2 regions of the Paenibacillus sp. FSL H7-0716 genome follow, and region 2 is predicted to be linked to the other one. Evidence: a T-box and tRNA genes for the amino acid it is inferred to sense, from the RefSeq annotation. Region 2 holds a T-box; the other holds one or more tRNA genes.

Region 1 (9,674 bases), on a different contig from region 2:
GCAAATGCTTAAAGCTCAAGAGGAACTCGGAGGCAAGGTTATTGAGGGTTCGTCAGGTGGCGGTGTAGTTACTGTCCAAGTAAACGGCCACAAAAAATTGCTGTCTATTCAAATTAAACCGGAAGCCGTTGATCCGGAAGATGTTGAAATGCTGCAAGATCTTGTAATCACTGCTGTAAATGATGCATTGACTCAAGCTGAAGAGCTTGCTAACAATGACATGGGTAAATTCACTGGTGGAATGAAGATCCCAGGCTTGTTCTAATAGCCCACTCCACTTCAGTCTAAAGGAGAATTATTAATTTGTATTATCCCGAACCGCTAGCTAAGCTGATCGATGCTTTTACGCGTTTGCCCGGGATTGGACCGAAGACAGCCGCCCGGTTAGCTTTTCATGTGCTTAACATGAAAGAGGATGAAGTTATTGATTTTGCAAAAGCGCTAGTAAGCGTCAAACGCAATCTTCACTATTGCTCGGTCTGCTGTAATATTACGGATACGGACCCATGTAGAATATGTCAGGACAAAACTAGAGATCCTTCAGTGATATGTGTGATTCAAGACTCCAAGGATTTGGTGGCTATAGAACGAACCAAGGAGTTTAATGGATATTACCATGTTCTTCAGGGCGCTATTTCACCTATGGAAGGTATCGGCCCTGATGATATTCGCTTGAAAGAATTATTGACCCGTCTGAGTGATGAGAGAGTAAGCGAGCTTATTATGGCGACTAACCCCAACATTGAGGGGGAAGCAACGGCGATGTATATTTCTCGTCTTGTTCGGCCGTTTGAGATTAAAATCACCAGGATAGCTCATGGCTTGCCTGTAGGTGGCGATCTTGAATACGCTGATGAAGTTACCTTGTCCAAAGCGTTGGAAGGCCGTCGCGAGCTATTCTAGCAGCTCTATAGTGGTATTTTTCAAAAAGGAAGCCCTCGGGTTTCCTTTTTTTTGTTCTAAGTTTGTCCCTATCCCGATATGAATGAGAATAACGAGATGTGTATTTTGCATCAAAATTATTCTGAGGAGGAATTGAAATGGGATGGTGGAGAGAGCTGTGGCGGGGAGTGGATAAGGAACAAGGCAAAAAGGAAAGTGAGGGGTGGGAAACCCTCTTAGAGGTCCGTAAGGCGCATTCAGAGTGGGAGAGGGCTTACCTGATGTTCGACGAGGCGTTGGGACAGGATCAGATAGATTACGCGATATATATTTTGGAGGCGGCAGAACGTAAATATCAGATACATCTCAAACATGCAAAAAGCTTAGGGTTGAACAGCAGTCAAATTTAAGGGCTTGTAAATAATTGTATAAGGGGGATCTACATGCTTAGAATGGTAGCTATGGGCGTATTGATATTATCCGTTATCTTATTAGGTTTAGTTGTATTTAGAAAAAAGCTGGGTTTTGGGTGGCTAAGTTTATTTGGGGTTCATTTGGTATTGGCTGCACTTGGGATATATGTAGTGAACTTCTCAGGTTTGCTCACGCAGGTGTATATCCCTTTGAACCCTGCAACTATAGGCGCAGTAACGGTTCTTGGGCTTCCTGGCGTGGTTATGTTGCTCGGATTAAGAATAATTTTATTTTAATGCTTGACGTGGCTTTGAAAAATATGATACATTAAGTCTCGCCCGTTTGGACAAGCTGTTGATTAACAACTTGCTGAAATGGTCAAGCAAAAAAAGAAATTAAAAAAAAGCTTGACGAAAACAAAGGCGCTGTGATATATTATAAAGGTCGCTGCTGACAAGCAACGACGACGAAAGATGAGACATTGATCTTTGAAAACTGAACAACGAGTGAGTAGGAAATCACGTAAGTGATATCCAAAGTTAGAGAATTAATTTTCTCGTCAGATGTTTCAAAATGAGCATATCGCTCTTTTCAATACTAATTGGAGAGTTTGATCCTGGCTCAGGACGAACGCTGGCGGCGTGCCTAATACATGCAAGTCGAGCGGAGTTATTTTGAAAGCTTGCTTTCAAAATAACTTAGCGGCGGACGGGTGAGTAACACGTAGGCAACCTGCCCTTCAGACTGGGATAACTACCGGAAACGGTAGCTAATACCGGATAATTTCTTTTTTCTCCTGAGAGAAGAATGAAAGACGGAGCAATCTGTCACTGAGGGATGGGCCTGCGGCGCATTAGCTAGTTGGTGGGGTAACGGCCCACCAAGGCGACGATGCGTAGCCGACCTGAGAGGGTGAACGGCCACACTGGGACTGAGACACGGCCCAGACTCCTACGGGAGGCAGCAGTAGGGAATCTTCCGCAATGGGCGAAAGCCTGACGGAGCAACGCCGCGTGAGTGATGAAGGTTTTCGGATCGTAAAGCTCTGTTGCCAGGGAAGAACGTCCGGTAGAGTAACTGCTACCGGAGTGACGGTACCTGAGAAGAAAGCCCCGGCTAACTACGTGCCAGCAGCCGCGGTAATACGTAGGGGGCAAGCGTTGTCCGGAATTATTGGGCGTAAAGCGCGCGCAGGCGGCTATTTAAGTCTGGTGTTTAAACCTTGGGCTCAACCTGAGGTCGCACTGGAAACTGGGTGGCTTGAGTACAGAAGAGGAAAGTGGAATTCCACGTGTAGCGGTGAAATGCGTAGATATGTGGAGGAACACCAGTGGCGAAGGCGACTTTCTGGGCTGTAACTGACGCTGAGGCGCGAAAGCGTGGGGAGCAAACAGGATTAGATACCCTGGTAGTCCACGCCGTAAACGATGAGTGCTAGGTGTTAGGGGTTTCGATACCCTTGGTGCCGAAGTTAACACAGTAAGCACTCCGCCTGGGGAGTACGGTCGCAAGACTGAAACTCAAAGGAATTGACGGGGACCCGCACAAGCAGTGGAGTATGTGGTTTAATTCGAAGCAACGCGAAGAACCTTACCAGGTCTTGACATCCCTCTGAATCTGCTAGAGATAGCAGCGGCCTTCGGGACAGAGGAGACAGGTGGTGCATGGTTGTCGTCAGCTCGTGTCGTGAGATGTTGGGTTAAGTCCCGCAACGAGCGCAACCCTTAACTTTAGTTGCCAGCAAGTAAGGTTGGGCACTCTAGAGTGACTGCCGGTGACAAACCGGAGGAAGGTGGGGATGACGTCAAATCATCATGCCCCTTATGACCTGGGCTACACACGTACTACAATGGCCGGTACAACGGGAAGCGAAGCCGCGAGGTGGAGCCAATCCCATCAAAGCCGGTCTCAGTTCGGATTGCAGGCTGCAACTCGCCTGCATGAAGTCGGAATTGCTAGTAATCGCGGATCAGCATGCCGCGGTGAATACGTTCCCGGGTCTTGTACACACCGCCCGTCACACCACGAGAGTTTACAACACCCGAAGTCGGTGGGGTAACCCGCAAGGGAGCCAGCCGCCGAAGGTGGGGTAGATGATTGGGGTGAAGTCGTAACAAGGTAGCCGTATCGGAAGGTGCGGCTGGATCACCTCCTTTCTATGGAGAATCGTTCTCTGCAATGAGGACATTCAAATCGGAAGCTCAGCTTCCACAATAGAACCTTCGGGTTCGAACACTCACTCGTGTTCAGTTTTGAAAGAGCAAGTCTCTTTCGTATGCGTTTGGTGGCGATAGCGGAGGGGTTCCACACGTACCCATCCCGAACACGACCGTTAAGCCCTCCAGCGCCGATGGTACTTGGACCGAAGGGTCCTGGGAGAGTAGGACGTTGCCAAGCGGACAACCAATTCATTGGTTGATTCACAATGTTATATATGTTATATGGGCTTTTAGCTCAGTTGGTTAGAGCGCACCTCTGATAAGGGTGAGGTCGGTGGTTCGAGTCCACCAAGGCCCACCATATAACATTATAGAGTAATTTTATGGGGCCATAGCTCAGCTGGGAGAGCGCCTGCCTTGCAAGCAGGAGGTCAGCGGTTCGATCCCGCTTGGCTCCACCATAAATTTTAAATGAATAACTTTTTCAACTTGATCCTTGAAAACTGGATACCGAAACGAATTTGCGTTTTAGAACATCTTTTAGCAACTTGTGCAAACAAGTAAATGTTATTAGTGAGATTTTTCTTCGGAAGAATCAAGGTTAAGCTAATAAGAGCACACGGAGGATGCCTAGGCGCCAGGAGCCGACGAAGGACGTGGCGAACAACGAAACTGCCTCGGGGAGCTGTAAGCAAGCTTTGATCCGGGGGTGTCCGAATGGGGAAACCCAGCTGTGGTAATTCGCAGTTACTCATTTCTGAATACATAGGAAATGTAGAGGCAGACCAGGGGAACTGAAACATCTAAGTACCCTGAGGAAGAGAAAACAATAGTGATTCCGTCAGTAGCGGCGAGCGAACGCGGAACAGCCTAAACCTAAGAGCTTGCTCTTAGGGGTTGTGGGACGTCTCACATGGAGTTACAAAGGAATATGGTAGGTGAAGAGGTCTGGAAAGGCCCGCGATAGAGGTAAAAGCCCTGTAACCTAAACTGTATTCTCTCCGAGACGGATCCCGAGTAGTGCGGGGCACGTGAAACCCCGTATGAATCCAGCAGGACCATCTGCTAAGGCTAAATACTACCTGGCGACCGATAGTGAAACAGTACCGTGAGGGAAAGGTGAAAAGCACCCCGGAAGGGGAGTGAAATAGAACCTGAAACCGTGTGCTTACAAAAAGTCAGAGCCCGATCTATGGGTGATGGCGTGCCTTTTGTAGAATGAACCGGCGAGTTACGTTTAACATGCAAGGTTAAGCCGAGAAGGTGGAGCCGCAGCGAAAGCGAGTCTGAATAGGGCGACTTAGTATGTGGACGTAGACCCGAAACCGTGTGATCTACCCCTGTCCAGGGTGAAGGTGCGGTAACACGCACTGGAGGCCCGAACCCACGTACGTTGAAAAGTGCGGGGATGAGGTGGGGGTAGCGGAGAAATTCCAATCGAACTCGGAGATAGCTGGTTCTCCCCGAAATAGCTTTAGGGCTAGCCTCGGTATAAGAGTAGTGGAGGTAGAGCACTGATTGGGTGCGGGGTCCGCAAGGATTACCAAGCTCAGTCAAACTCCGAATGCCATATACTTATTGCCGGGAGTCAGACAGTGAGTGCTAAGATCCATTGTCAAAAGGGAAACAGCCCAGACCATCAGCTAAGGTCCCCAAGTGTGTGTTAAGTGGGAAAGGATGTGGAGTTGCACAGACAACCAGGATGTTGGCTTAGAAGCAGCCACCATTGAAAGAGTGCGTAATAGCTCACTGGTCGAGTGACTCTGCGCCGAAAATGTAACGGGGCTAAACACACCACCGAAGCTATGGCTAGATACGTATGTATCTGGGGTAGGGGAGCGTTGTGTAGGGGTTGAAGGTGTACTGAAAAGAGCGCTGGACACTACACAAGTGAGAATGCCGGTATGAGTAACGAAAAGATCAGTGAGAATCTGATCCGCCGAAAGCCCAAGGTTTCCTGAGGAAGGCTCGTCCGCTCAGGGTAAGTCGGGACCTAAGGCGAGGCCGAAAGGCGTAGTCGAAGGACAACAGTTTGAAATTACTGTACCACCGTAATCCGCTATGAGCGATGGGGTGACGCAGGAGGGTAGTGACGCGGACTGATGGATGTCCGTCTAAGCAGTGAGGCTGATGTGTAGGCAAATCCGCACATCATTAAGGCTGGGCTGTGATGGGGAGCGAAAATTGTAGTAGCGAAGGTCATGATCTCACACTGCCAAGAAAAGCCTCTAGCCAGGAGAAGGTGCCCGTACCGCAAACCGACACAGGTAGGCGAGAAGAGAATTCTAAGGCGCGCGGAAGAACTCTCGTTAAGGAACTCGGCAAAATGACCCCGTAACTTCGGGAGAAGGGGTGCCCCGGTAGTGTGAATAGCACGAGGGGGCCGCAGTGAAAAGGCCCAAGCGACTGTTTAGCAAAAACACAGGTCTGTGCGAAGCCGCAAGGCGAAGTATACGGGCTGACGCCTGCCCGGTGCTGGAAGGTTAAGGGGAGTGGTTAGGGGTAACCCGAAGCTATGAACCGAAGCCCCAGTAAACGGCGGCCGTAACTATAACGGTCCTAAGGTAGCGAAATTCCTTGTCAGGTAAATTCTGACCCGCACGAATGGCGTAACGACTTGGGCGCTGTCTCAACGAGAGATCCGGTGAAATTTTAATACCTGTGAAGATGCAGGTTACCCGCGACAAGACGGAAAGACCCCATGGAGCTTTACTGCAGCTTGATATTGAATTTGGGTACGATCTGTACAGGATAGGTGGGAGCCGTAGAAATCGGAGCGCAAGCTTCGGTGGAGGCGCCGTTGGGATACCACCCTGATCGTATCTAGGTTCTAACCTAGTGCCCTAATCGGGTACGGGGACCGTGTCAGGCGGGCAGTTTGACTGGGGCGGTCGCCTCCTAAAGAGTAACGGAGGCGTTCCAAGGTTCCCTCAGAATGGTTGGAAATCATTCGCAGAGTGCAAAGGCATAAGGGAGCTTGACTGCGAGACCTACAAGTCGAGCAGGGACGAAAGTCGGACTTAGTGATCCGGTGGTACCGCATGGAAGGGCCATCGCTCAACGGATAAAAGCTACCCTGGGGATAACAGGCTTATCTCCCCCAAGAGTCCACATCGACGGGGAGGTTTGGCACCTCGATGTCGGCTCATCGCATCCTGGGGCTGAAGTAGGTCCCAAGGGTTGGGCTGTTCGCCCATTAAAGCGGTACGCGAGCTGGGTTCAGAACGTCGTGAGACAGTTCGGTCCCTATCTGTCGTGGGCGCAGGAAATTTGAGAGGAGCTGTCCTTAGTACGAGAGGACCGGGATGGACGTACCGCTGGTGCACCAGTTGTTCCGCCAGGAGCATGGCTGGGTAGCTACGTACGGACGGGATAAGCGCTGAAAGCATCTAAGCGTGAAGCCCCCCTCAAGATGAGATTTCCCAATTAGTAAGACCCCTTGAAGACGACGAGGTAGATAGGTTGGAGGTGGAAGTGCAGCAATGCATGGAGCTGACCAATACTAATCGGTCGAGGGCTTATCCTATACTTAGAATGCAGATTTGTTTCGGATTCAGTTTTCAGGGAGTCAAATTCCTGTTTGGATTGCTGTGGTACTGATATCGTTTGGAGAGATACCCAAGTGGCTATAAGGGGACCCTCTGCTAAGGGGTTAGACTGCGTAAGCGGTGCGTGGGTTCGAATCCCACTCTCTCCGCCATTTTCAATCCATAGCAATACTAATTATTGTGGCGGTGTAGCTCAGCTGGCTAGAGCGTACGGTTCATACCCGTGAGGTCGGGGGTTCGATCCCCTTCGCCGCTACCATAATACCTGGAGGCTTAGCTCAGCTGGGAGAGCATCTGCCTTACAAGCAGAGGGTCGGGGGTTCGATCCCCTCAGCCTCCACCATTTTCATCTTTTTAGAATTGCTTTTACACCGTGCCGGTGTAGCTCAACTGGTAGAGCAACTGACTTGTAATCAGTAGGTTGGGGGTTCAAGTCCTCTCGCCGGCACCATTTTTATTTAATGCGGAACCGTGGTGTAGTTGGCCTAACATGCCTGCCTGTCACGCAGGAGACCGCGGGTTCGAATCCCGTCGGTTCCGCCATTTTTTCCACAAAATGAGTGGGAAGTGTAAGACTTTTCCGCTTAATTGTCATGTAATCTTATGGCTCGGTAGCTCAGTCGGTAGAGCAGAGGACTGAAAATCCTCGTGTCGGCGGTTCGATTCCGTCCCGAGCCACCTTTTTTGGGGGATTAGCGAAGTGGCCAAACGCATCAGACTGTAAATCTGCTCACGTACGTGTTCGGTGGTTCGAATCCATCATCCCCCACCATTTATGAGCCATTAGCTCAGTTGGTAGAGCACCTGACTTTTAATCAGGGTGTCGAAGGTTCGAGTCCTTCATGGCTCATCCCAAACAGAAAGTCATCACCTTAGGGTGGTGGCTTTTTTTGTGTTTTTATGTCGTATTATAGTAGCGCGCTGCTGTAGTGATTAACATAATATTAGAGAATATGCTAAAATAGGCGAAAAGAGCAAAAGTGGTGGAGTATGGTGACTATGGATAGCGAAACATTGCGGAAAAAGTTAGAGCAGCTCACCGGAAAGAAAACCGGAATCAAGCAGTTAGGGAGGCAACATTCAGCTTCTCTTTTTAGCCTGGGATTGGAAGCACAAGAACAGCCGGTAATCCATGAGGGTCATCTTTGGGCACCATTATATGAGACTGATGGACGTGTAACCGCTGTCTGGGTGGAATTGGATGGACTTAACTCTTTGGAAATACAATTAGTGAATTATGCGGTTCGAAACTTTGCAATTGCACTAAAAGCTACTGGGGTTAGAGAAGAAGGGGAAGCGGAGGCTCGGCAGCTGGGTACCTGGTTGAACACCGAACTGGAGCAAGAGAAAAATGACTCTGAGATACCCGATGAGATGGCTCTAAAGGGACGTTTATTCGGAGATATGGTTCCATTCCTACTTAGCAGTGAGAATGCACATAGCCCGCAGATCACTTATCGTTCCTTAATGAAGCTGTTGCGCAGCTATTTTGAGAATGAAATTCTGCTTATACCTCTTCAAGAAAAAGAATGGTTAATATTGGCCCGGAAGGAATTACTCACGGGCGGAGATGATAAGGATGAGGAAGAAGAGAGCGTAGATGAAATTCTGGCTCAGACAAGCATGGGCTTACACGAACTGATAGCCAGCGAATGGGTAGGTGTATTCCATTTGGCTGTAGCTCCGGCTATCGTTCCTGTTAAGGGATTGACGGGATCCGTGGCCTTGTTGAGAGAGACTATTGTACTCGGACGAATTTTCCAAGTGGGTGAATATATTCATTTACCTTGGGAGCTGCATTTGGAACGTTTGGTTAACAGCATTCCTGATGCACGGCGTAAACAGTTACTTGGACAGATTGGCGACTATTCTTCCGTATTATCAGATAAAGAAATGCTGATGACTCTGGAGACGTTTTTTGAGATGGATTGTAATGTAAGTGAAACAGCCAAGAAGCTATATATTCATCGCAACACGCTTTTATACCGTCTGGACAAGATAAAGCAGGAGACGGGTGCCGATGTGCGTAGCTTTGGGGACGCTGCTATTGTGAAGCTTACTATGCTTTTGTATAAAGTGACGAAAAGGAAATAGGTTTTTTGTGAACGTTACAAATAGCCACCGTGTCCCGTCTAGGGTAATATAAATGTACAAGGAAAAAAGAATTTTTCAATTAATCAATAATTAACTCGAGGGGGAAATACAATGGCAGGCGTACGTTTAGAGCATATTTTCAAAAAATACCCGGGTTCAGATAAAGCAACAGTAATGGATATCAATCTTGATATTAAAGATAAGGAATTTCTAGTATTGGTTGGACCATCCGGTTGCGGTAAATCCACAACTTTGCGTATGATCGCTGGTCTGGAAGAAATCTCCGAAGGTAAAATGTACATTGGCGATCGTGTAGTCAACGACGTTGCACCTAAAGACCGCGATATCGCGATGGTATTCCAATCCTACGCACTGTATCCGCATATGAGCGTATACCAAAACATGGCTTTCGGTTTGAAACTTCGTAAAGTGAAGAAAGATGAAATCGACAAGAAAGTACGTGAAGCTGCTAGAATTCTCGATATCGAGCATTTGCTAGATCGTAAACCAAAAGCACTTTCCGGTGGTCAACGCCAACGTGTCGCTTTGGGACGCGCTATCGTACGTGATCCACAAG
Region 2 (9,674 bases):
TCTGAATGTTTGCAATTTTGACAACAAATGTACCGTGACTGTTCTCTACCGGGTATTCCGTGTCCTGCCAATTGTTAGTTTGCAGCGTGTAAGGAATCTGATAATAGGCGGTAGGAAAAATAATCTTGCCTTCAGCAGCCGGCTCAGTCATTTGCAGCTGCAATGTTCCTTGGTTGAGTGTGAGTGGTACGTCTGCGCTGAGTTCAATAATCTTTTCTTCAAGCGGTTTCAATGTTAGGCTGGCAAAATCCTTCGTATCCACCGGAAAGCTATACCCTTCAGCGGCTTTAATAGCAAGTTCATAGGCAGGCACATTCACCGCTTTGTTGCCGCTATTTTTGATGCGGAACTGTAGAGTCCACTTTGCGTTGCCATTGTCAGCATAGACGTTAGCCGTTTTCAGCTGTGTTTCGACTGTATTATTGCTGATTGTAAGCTTCTTCGTGACATTGCTGGCTACGACAAGATCCGGTGTTGTTGCAGCGGGGAGGTTGTAGGCGACAACCGGCAACGCTATTTTTAATGAGGCATCTTCTCCGGCAAATTGCAGCGCCATGTTGTCTGTCTTCATATAAGAAGGGATTTCCGTCAAATAGTAGATTGTCTTCTTTTCCTGAGGCTGTACTTTATAGCTGGTGCTGGTGTCATCAAGTGCGAGTTCAAATACAGATCCTCCAGCGGAAGCGAGGTATCCTTTAAGTCCAGTATCACTGAGTACCTTGGTTCCTTGATTAGTGAAGCTAACGCCAACCTTGGCATAGACCTTACCGTTATATTTATAAATTTGCAGACTCTCTGCCTTGGTGGTTACAGGGAGATTGTTTAGGGTGATCTTTTTACTCTGCCCTCTGGCGACAGCTTGTGAATATCCTGTTGGTACGGTGAAGTTCCCTAGCTTTTTTTGATAATCGGTGGTGTTGAAGTCCCATCCGTACAATGAAATTTTGACCCCGTTTAAAGAGGTGGATTTGCCGATGTTTACATAGTAGGTGATAGATTGACTGCTTTTCGCGGCAATGGATTGGATGGTTGCACTGCTGGTAATAGGGCTTCCTTGAATAACTGTACCGCCGCTAGTAGTTACTTTGGAGAAAAAGTCCACCAGATTGAGGCTAGCGTTGCTTCCATTAGAGTAGCTGAGTGTGTATGTAAGAATATTTCCGCCATCCTGAGTTAATAAGCTGACATCCGTCAGCTTTGCGCTGATGTTAGTCTTCAAGGCTATGGAGCCTAGTTTATCCAGAGCGGATACGGAAGCTGTTGTTGCAACTTTGCTGGATGTAGTCCCGGCCGAAGCGGCATGAGCTCCATACGCTGCAGACTGGCTAAGCACAGCTGTGCTTAGCAGCACCGCGGCTACTTTTTTTCTCCGTCCATGCATTTGATTTCCTCCCAATAGGATAGTTAATAGTCTGCGAAGGTGCACCTGAGTGGATAAGCAAGCCTTCCTAGTAATGGAAATTATCAAGCTCCGCTGAATGTTAGCTGAAAAAAAGTTCTGAAAATGGCTCTGAAGCTTAAAGCCAGCTTAAAAGAAGATAAAAATTAGCCTAATTTTGTCCAGCTTGTCAAAACGACAGATTTTGCATATAATAAAGAGACATATCTCTTGTAGTAAAGAGATACCTGACAATTAGCATGAATTGTGAAATGCAGTGATGGAGAAGAGTACACAGTGCCTGACTTACAGGGAGGAGACGCCGCGGATTGAGAGCGTTTCTAAGAAGCAGAGCTGTCGAAGTTCACTCCGGAGCAGTTCCCTGAATTCCTTAAGCTGTCTAATAGGGAAGGGTAGGGGATACCGGTCACAGACCGTTATTTCTGTATAAAGTGAGATAGGTATCTGTCCAGCCAAAAGAGGGAATGAAGCTCTTAAGGGGAACAGATCAGCTTGTCTAACAAGGGTGGTACCACGGTCTTTTCGTCCCTTACCGGGAGGAAAGGCCTTTTTTTGTTGAACTAGACAATGATTGAAGGGGGCTGTACACGGCCATGAAAGAGAAGTTGGAAGCATTGAAGGTTGAAGCGCTGGCTAAGCTGCAGGAGGTTATGGATCCGCAGGTATTAAATGATCTAAGAGTGAAGTATCTCGGTAAAAAAGGTGAGCTTACAGAGGTTCTGCGTGGTATGGGAGGACTTAGTGCTGAGGAACGTCCGGTAATCGGGCAAGTAGCGAATCAGGTTCGCAGTGCTATTGAGGAGATTATCGGCGCGAAGCAGGAGGCTTTTCAAGAGCAGGAAACCCAGCAACGTCTGCAGGCTGAAAAAGTAGACGTAACCTTACCGGGTCGCCGTATGCAGCAAGGGGGCATTCACCCGCTTAGCAGAGTCGTACAGGAGATTGAGGATATTTTTATCGGCATGGGCTACCGTGTAGCTGAAGGTCCGGAAGTAGAGACCGATTATTATAACTTTGAAGCTCTAAATCTGCCTAAGAATCACCCGGCACGTGATATGCAGGATTCTTTCTATTTAACGGATGACCTGTTAATGCGCACTCAAACCTCGCCGGTACAGATTCGTACTATGCAGGCTATGAACGGTGAAGCTCCTGTTAAAATCATCTGTCCGGGTAAAGTATTCCGCCGTGATGATGATGATGCAACGCATTCCTTCCAGTTCCACCAAATCGAAGGTTTGGTCATTGGAAGTAACATTCGAATGAGTGATCTGAAGGGCACCCTGCAACAATTTGTGCAGGAGATGTTTGGACCGAATACAGGCATTCGTCTTCGTCCGAGCTTTTTCCCATTCACGGAGCCAAGTGTTGAAGTAGATGTAAGCTGCTTCAAATGTGGCGGCGATGGCTGCAGACTTTGCAAGCAAAGCGGATGGTTAGAAATCCTTGGCGCCGGTATGGTGCATCCAAATGTACTGAAAATGGGTGGCTATGATCCTGCTGAGTACAGCGGCTTCGCCTTCGGAATGGGTGTAGAGCGGATTGCAATGCTTAAATACGGCATCGATGACATCCGTCATTTCTATAGTAATGACATGAGTTTTGTGAAGCAGTTCAAGGGCGTTTAGTTTTTGTGGGCGCGCTGGCTGATAGTGGCTGGAGAATGGCTTTGGAGCGTTCTCCCACAGGAAGCAGCGCGAACAACAGTGAAATAAATACATCTGAAACATAAAGGAAGTGAGCGGATATGAAAGTATCAACCGGATGGTTGGCTGATTATACATCGATTGAAGGAGTAACCGCCGAACAGCTAGCGGAGAAGATTACCGCTGCCGGCATTGAGATTGACGGTGTAGAGCGCCGCAATAAAGGCATTTCCGGCATCGTAACCGGCTATGTGAAATCAAAGGAAAAACATCCCGATGCAGACAAGCTGAACGTATGTATCGTGGATGTGGGCCAAGATGAGGATCTACAAATCGTTTGCGGTGCAAAAAATGTAGCTGCAGGTCAAACTGTACCTGTAGCAATGGTTGGCGCAAAGCTGCCAGGACTGGATATCAAAAAAGCCAAGCTGCGCGGTGTCCTGTCGCAAGGAATGATCTGCTCGGCCAAAGAATTGGGACTGAATGATAAATTGCTTCCAAAAGAGCAACAAGAAGGTATTCTTGTGCTGCCTGAAGGGACAGAGATTGGTCAGGATATTTCCAAGGTCCTCGGCTTAGATGACGAGATTCTGGAATTCGATCTGACTCCGAACCGTTCAGATTGCCTCAGCATGATTGGTGCTGCTTATGAAGTAAGTGCAATTCTTGGGCGTGAAGTTAAATTACCTGATCCAAAAAGCGAAATAATTGAGATCAGTGGTCCTGCTGCGGATTCCATTTCCGTCAAGATTGAAGATGAAGAATACTGCAGCCATTATGCAGTTCGTTATATTGCAGGTGTTAAACCTGCACCATCACCGCTGTGGATTCAGAATCGTCTGATGGCTGCTGGGGTTCGTCCAATTAATAATATCGTGGACATTACCAACTATGTGATGCTGGAATATGGACAGCCGCTGCATGCTTTTGATGCAGATAAAGTACAAGGTGGAGAACTCGGCGTTCGTCTTGCCCATGAAGGTGAAGTTTTGGTTACACTTGACGGTCAAGAGCGTAAGCTAGAGCCGCAAATGCTCGTTATCGCTGATGGAGTAAAAGCTGTAGGTCTGGCCGGAGTAATGGGTGGACGGGATACAGAGGTTACTGCTGAGACGGTAAACCTTGTTCTGGAATCTGCTAAGTTTGATGGAGGAACGATTCGTAAAACCTCGCGTCAATTGGGACTTCGCTCTGAAGCCTCCCTTCGTTTCGAGAAGGAAGTGGATCCAAGTGCAGTTATTCCTGCATTGAACCGTGCAGCAGTACTGATTGCACGTTATGCTGGCGGATCGGTCCATGAAGGCATCGTGCAGGCAGGAACTGACGCTGTCCAAGAGAAGGTTCTCACCTTGTCCTTAGAGAAACTGAATCGTTATCTGGGAACAGATTTGTCTTTGTTGGAAGTGAAGACATTGTTTGGCCGTCTACATTTCAAATGCGGAGATACCGCACAAGGGCTGATTGAAGTTCAAGTTCCAACCAGACGTGGCGATATCAGCTACGATGTTGATCTTATTGAAGAAATTGCCCGCCTGTACGGGTATGACAATATTCCAACGACTCTAATTGAAGGAATTACAACGCCAGGAGCACTAACTCACAAGCAAGCGCTCCGTCGTGAACTGCGTCGCCTATTGTCACATGGCGGTTACCAAGAGGTGATGGGTTACTCCTTCATCCAGCCGCAACAAAGCACAATGTTCCCTGAGTTATCAGAAGGAGCAGTAGCGGTAAAACTGGCTATGCCGATGAGTGAAGAACGCAGCGTACTGCGTACCAGCCTTCTTCCGCAACTCTTGGATATTGCCAGCTACAATACCAATCGTCGTCAAAGCGACTTGGCATTGTTTGAAATCGGCAACGTCTTCTTCACAGATGAAGAACAGTTGACTCGCCAGCCACGCGAACTGCCGGTGCTGGGGCTGCTGCTTAGCGGAAGCTTAACAGTGAAGCAATGGAATGTTTCGGCACAGCCTGTGGACTTCTTTGATTTGAAGGGTGCGCTGGAAACGGTATTTGCTCATTTAGGGCTGACTGACAAAATTATCTACGTGGGAGATAGTCCAGAAGGATATCATCCTGGGCGTTCTGCGTCGGTATATTTACTCGGAAACGAGGGCCGTGTGAAGATCGGAACGATGGGACAGATTCATCCAGATCTGCAAAGACAGCTGGATCTGGTGGATACTTATGCGGCAGAGATTTTATTGCAGCCGTTATATGAAAGTGCGCAAAGCCGTTTGCAATATAATGAGCTTCCGCGTTTCCCGGGAATTGAACGGGATATTGCTGTGGTCGTGGATTCCGCTGTACCAGCGGGCGATCTGCTGGCTTCCATCCGCGATAACGGAGGCACTTTGCTCCAGTCCGTCCAGGTATTTGACGTTTATACTGGCGGTAAGCTGGAAAATGGAAAGAAGAGCATCGCGATCTCACTGCTGTATCGTCATAGTGAACATACACTGACTGATGAGGAAGTAGGAGAGGTGCATGAGAAGGTATTAGCCTCTCTTCAACAAACTTTTGGTGCAGAATTAAGAAAGTAGCAGGAATTGTGTAAAGCCGCAGCGAATCCATTTAGAAACTGAGATTCGCTGCGGCTTTTTCTAGGTAGAGTGCAAAGCGGAGAATATCAGCCATAATCTATTGAATATTAGGGATTTTGCCAAATGCTTACCAAAAAAGCTACAATAGAAGAAGTGAAACTAGCTTAGAATCCGCACACATACAAAGGAGGGCACAACTGTGGCTATGGACCGGACACGTGTCGCCGTGGAGATATACGGAACTTCCTATAAACTCGTCGGAAGCAGTACTGAATATATGAAACAAGTGGCCCGTTATGTTGATGAACATATGCGCACGATTTCTAAATCTCACACCAGACTGGACACACCGCGTATAGCGGTGCTTGCAGCTGTACATATGGCGGAGCAGGCTATTCAGGTTCAGGACTTCAAAAATGAAATTAACATGATGACAGGTGAACGCAGTGAACTGCGATTGGAAGTATCTCGCCTGCTGGAGGTACAGCGGGAGCGGCAGGAAGAATTCGAGCGACTTGAAGCTGCGGCCAAAGAAGAGGCTGGGCGACTGATTGCTGCTGCGGAGGAAGAACGTAAGCGGCATTTGGAGATTCAGGAGAATGAACGCAAGGTACATGCGGAGCAGCTTCAGGAGGCAGTGCAAGCTGTGGAAGCCGCACGCAAGAAGCTGGAAGAAGAGTTGCTTGAACGCGAGATAGAGCTGCAAGCACTGCGGACAAGCTACGAAGAAGAGCAGGCAGCTAATCGTGAACATCAGCGGCAGGAACTGGCGAAGGCGGAAGCCATCCGCTTACAGCAGCTGGAGGAGCAGAAGGCTGCCCATCTGCAAGAGCTGGAGAACATCCGGGAGACGTTGACCAAGGAGAAGGCAGATACGCTGTCTGCTCTGCAGCTTGAGCTGACCGAGACCAAGTCAACACTGGAGGAAGAGCTTGAGGTTACCAAGTCTACATTAGGTAAAGAACTCGAAGATACCAGATTGACGCTGGGTAAAGAGCTTGAGGCTACCAAGTTGACCTTAGGTAAGGAGCTTGAGAGTACCAAAGCGAAGTTGGGCAAAGAGCTGGCGGAAGAACGTGAAGCACTGCAGCGGGAGCAAACCAAGAATAAGGAACTGCGCCAGTCACAAGGCACTCAAGAGCATAGACATAAGCAAAACATTCAAGAGCTGGAGAAACAGCTGGCTGAGCTTCGTGGTGGGACAGGGCAGCTTCAGTCCAGATTACGTGCGGCTGAAGCCAGTCTTAAGAGTGAGCGAGATGCAAGACAGACGCTTCTTGGACAATATGAAGCGATTGTTAAACGTGAAGAACAGCTCAGTGAAGAGCTGCGCACGGCTACTGAGCTGGGCACACTGTTGAATGAGGAGCTGGAAGAGTTACGCCAGCGTTATCAACTGTCACAGAATGAAGCTACAGAGCTAAGAGCGTCACTACAGGAGACGAGTGAGAATCTGCACCGTGTACAGGAAGAGCTTGCGGGATCAGCAGCAGAGGCGGCTAACTGGCAGGAGCTTTCGGATAAACGCATGGAAGATATTGGTGAACTGGAAATGAATCTGCTGGAGTCTGAGGAGAAATCCGTGTTGCTTCAGAAAGAGATCGACATGCTACGTGGGCAAGCCGATGGATTAGTACAGCAGCTGGATCAGGAGGTTCAGCTTCGTACAGATGCAGAACGCGAAACAGCGGTACTTCGGGAGCAAGGTATGCAGGTTCAGAAGGAACTGTCTGCGCTTCGTGTTCGTTATGAGGAATTGATTGCTCAATACGACGATGTACTGCAAGAAGGGGAACGCCTGCAGGAAAGATATCAACTGTTGCAGGAAGAAGGCGAAGAGGCAACACGACGCTTAGAAGAATTATCTGAAGCTAGTCGTGAAGCTGCTGCTGCTGTTGCTGAGCAACAGGAAGTGCTGAAGGAAGCAGAGGCGTACGGAGCTTCCTGGAAGCATAAGTACGAGGAACTATCCGAACAGCAGCTGCAGTGGACGGATCTCGAAGCGAAGCTGCGTGAGGAGATCGACATTTGGCAGCAGGAGGCCGGCGAGGCTGAGATGAAACAGGAAGCTATTGATCGTGAACGTAGCGAGGTGCTTCAGCAGCTAGGTGAAGTTGGTGAAAGCTATGAAATGGTTCAAGGACAGCTTCGTTTGTTGCAGCTCCAGTTTGAAATGCGTCAGGAAGAGCTTGACAAGCTGACAGATGAGCATCGTAACCTTAAAGAGGAATATGCCAAGCTACAAAATGAATATAATGAATGGATTCAACTGATCGAGCAAGACAGTTGAGTGCCGGATGCAAGTAAGAGAGCTGACCTGATGAGTAGAGAGATCTATTTCGGGTCAGCTCTCTTTATTAATAAGCTCAAATTAAAAAAACAGCCGATATCAGGGGGAATCCCTAATAATCGGCTGTTTATGTGTAATCTATTCCACGATGATTGTAGCTCTCATTCCGCTATGTCCGGAGCCACACATAATGGAGCAGGTCATTTCGAAAGTTCCAGCTTCCTCGGGTACGATCACCTTTGAGGATTTTTTTTCATTAAGCTGCAGCTCGAACTCTGGAATAAGGATACCGTGATTGCCGTCATCATTTTTAAAAATAATTTTGACGGGAACACCCTTTTTTAGATGATATTCTTCCTGATCAAAGCTGTAATTTGTAGCTGTAATTATGAGTTCTGTTTCTGCCTCGATTTCCGGCTCCGATGTGTTAGCATTGCCAGCAGCACTATCATTGTTGTTACCACAGGCTGTAAGTGCTATAACGAACACCATTGAAAGTAGAATTGCAAATTTTTTAATAATCTAAATCCCCTCCCAAGAAGTCCAAGCATAGTGAAAATGTGACAATTATGTAGACATCATAACTTAAAATTTAAGTAAGCGCTTTGATGAAATGTGAAAAATATGTGAACAGGTAGACTGTTCAAACTTTGTCGTAAAATGCAAAAAAATGATGAAAATATAACTAAAATTTATTATAATGAAAGCTATTACATTAACGTATAAAAGTAGGGGATACATATTACAAGTATTAACGATGCGCTAAGTACAGAGGTTTGGCACCGTAGAATCTTAAAAGGCTATTGGATGGTAGTCATTCTTTTATTAATCTCACAGTTGCTGTTTTTGTCGAATATTGACCGACTCCAAATAAAAACAACCATGGACACAAATCTATGGCATTTATTCATAGCCTGTAATTTACTAATTGTGGTCCTTATGATTACTGCGGAGCTGTGGCTGCGTTATAGTAAACAGTCCCCTAAATATGGGGTGGTTAGCTGCGGGTTTTTAGTGTCCTACCTTATGTATTTTGTATTAGAGCCTTTTGTTGACGGTGCTCAGATGACACTTATGATGCCGATTATGGTTGCTCTTATTTATTTTGATCGTAAGCTCCTGTACATAATGGGGTTATTTAGTATTGTGTTTTATGCCGGGGTATATTTTGGGTTGGAACGGCCATTCCTACATAAACCGCTGCTTGAATTCTTGATGGTAGAGTGTGTATTTTTGGTATTTGTGCTGATGGCTATTGCAGTAATTATTCGTGCTCGTGAAGCGCGTATTAATTTGGAAAGATTAACCAAGACGGGCCAAGATCTAATGGTGGAGAGGGCTATTTCGGATAAGCTGCTGAAAATAGACGCACTCACTGGACTCTATAATCATAAAACCTTTCATGAATATTTGGATTCATTATTGGAGCAATGTGAAAGCAACAACCTTCAGCTACAGCTGGCCCTTTTCGATATTGATAACTTCAAGCAAGTAAATGATACCTACGGACACAGGGTTGGAGATCTTGTGCTTAAGGTGATAGCGGACAAGGTAGGCGGCATGATTGAGTTAAATGATTTTGCGGCTAGGTATGGCGGAGAAGAGTTCGCTGTGATTTTTACAGACAAAAGTTTCTCGGAGTCCTATGAAGCAGTAGAAAAATTACGGAAAAATATTGCTCAAATTGAACATTTGCAGGCTGGGAATAGGCCGATCACCGTGAGCATTGGAATTTGTGATTATCAGCTTGGGGATGGGAAAGAGCTTCTCTTTCGTAAAACAGACAAAGCGCT

Evidence for each region. The T-box of region 2 lies ahead of pheS (phenylalanine--tRNA ligase subunit alpha). A T-box ahead of a tRNA ligase gene usually reads a tRNA of that ligase, here a tRNA-Phe.
Region 1: it has a tRNA-Phe gene. The T-box ahead of pheS (phenylalanine--tRNA ligase subunit alpha) is inferred to sense a tRNA for this amino acid. The anticodon was not compared.

What each region holds. Positions count from the first base shown of each region.
Region 1 is NZ_JBBODA010000023.1:41,948-51,621, forward strand. It holds gene MHH60_RS23845 (YbaB/EbfC family nucleoid-associated protein) at 1-265, shown strand, start outside; gene recR (recombination mediator RecR) at 304-903, shown strand; gene MHH60_RS23855 (DUF2508 family protein) at 1,041-1,292, shown strand; gene MHH60_RS23860 (pro-sigmaK processing inhibitor BofA family protein) at 1,326-1,592, shown strand; rRNA gene MHH60_RS23865 (16S ribosomal RNA) at 1,895-3,452, shown strand; rRNA gene rrf (5S ribosomal RNA) at 3,577-3,693, shown strand; tRNA gene MHH60_RS23875 (tRNA-Ile) at 3,740-3,816, shown strand; tRNA gene MHH60_RS23880 (tRNA-Ala) at 3,841-3,916, shown strand; rRNA gene MHH60_RS23885 (23S ribosomal RNA) at 4,055-6,981, shown strand; tRNA gene MHH60_RS23890 (tRNA-Ser) at 7,064-7,155, shown strand; tRNA gene MHH60_RS23895 (tRNA-Met) at 7,186-7,262, shown strand; tRNA gene MHH60_RS23900 (tRNA-Val) at 7,271-7,346, shown strand; tRNA gene MHH60_RS23905 (tRNA-Thr) at 7,379-7,454, shown strand; tRNA gene MHH60_RS23910 (tRNA-Asp) at 7,469-7,546, shown strand; tRNA gene MHH60_RS23915 (tRNA-Phe) at 7,609-7,681, shown strand; tRNA gene MHH60_RS23920 (tRNA-Tyr) at 7,690-7,775, shown strand; tRNA gene MHH60_RS23925 (tRNA-Lys) at 7,781-7,853, shown strand; gene MHH60_RS23930 (PucR family transcriptional regulator) at 8,003-9,097, shown strand; gene MHH60_RS23935 (ABC transporter ATP-binding protein) at 9,209-9,674, shown strand, end outside.
Region 2 is NZ_JBBODA010000026.1:17,572-27,245, forward strand. It holds gene MHH60_RS24975 (hypothetical protein) at 1-1,381, opposite strand, end outside; T-box leader at 1,647-1,932, shown strand; gene pheS (phenylalanine--tRNA ligase subunit alpha) at 1,993-3,027, shown strand; gene pheT (phenylalanine--tRNA ligase subunit beta) at 3,147-5,591, shown strand; gene zapA (cell division protein ZapA) at 5,791-7,881, shown strand; gene MHH60_RS24995 (cupredoxin domain-containing protein) at 8,020-8,373, opposite strand; gene MHH60_RS25000 (GGDEF domain-containing protein) at 8,689-9,674, shown strand, end outside.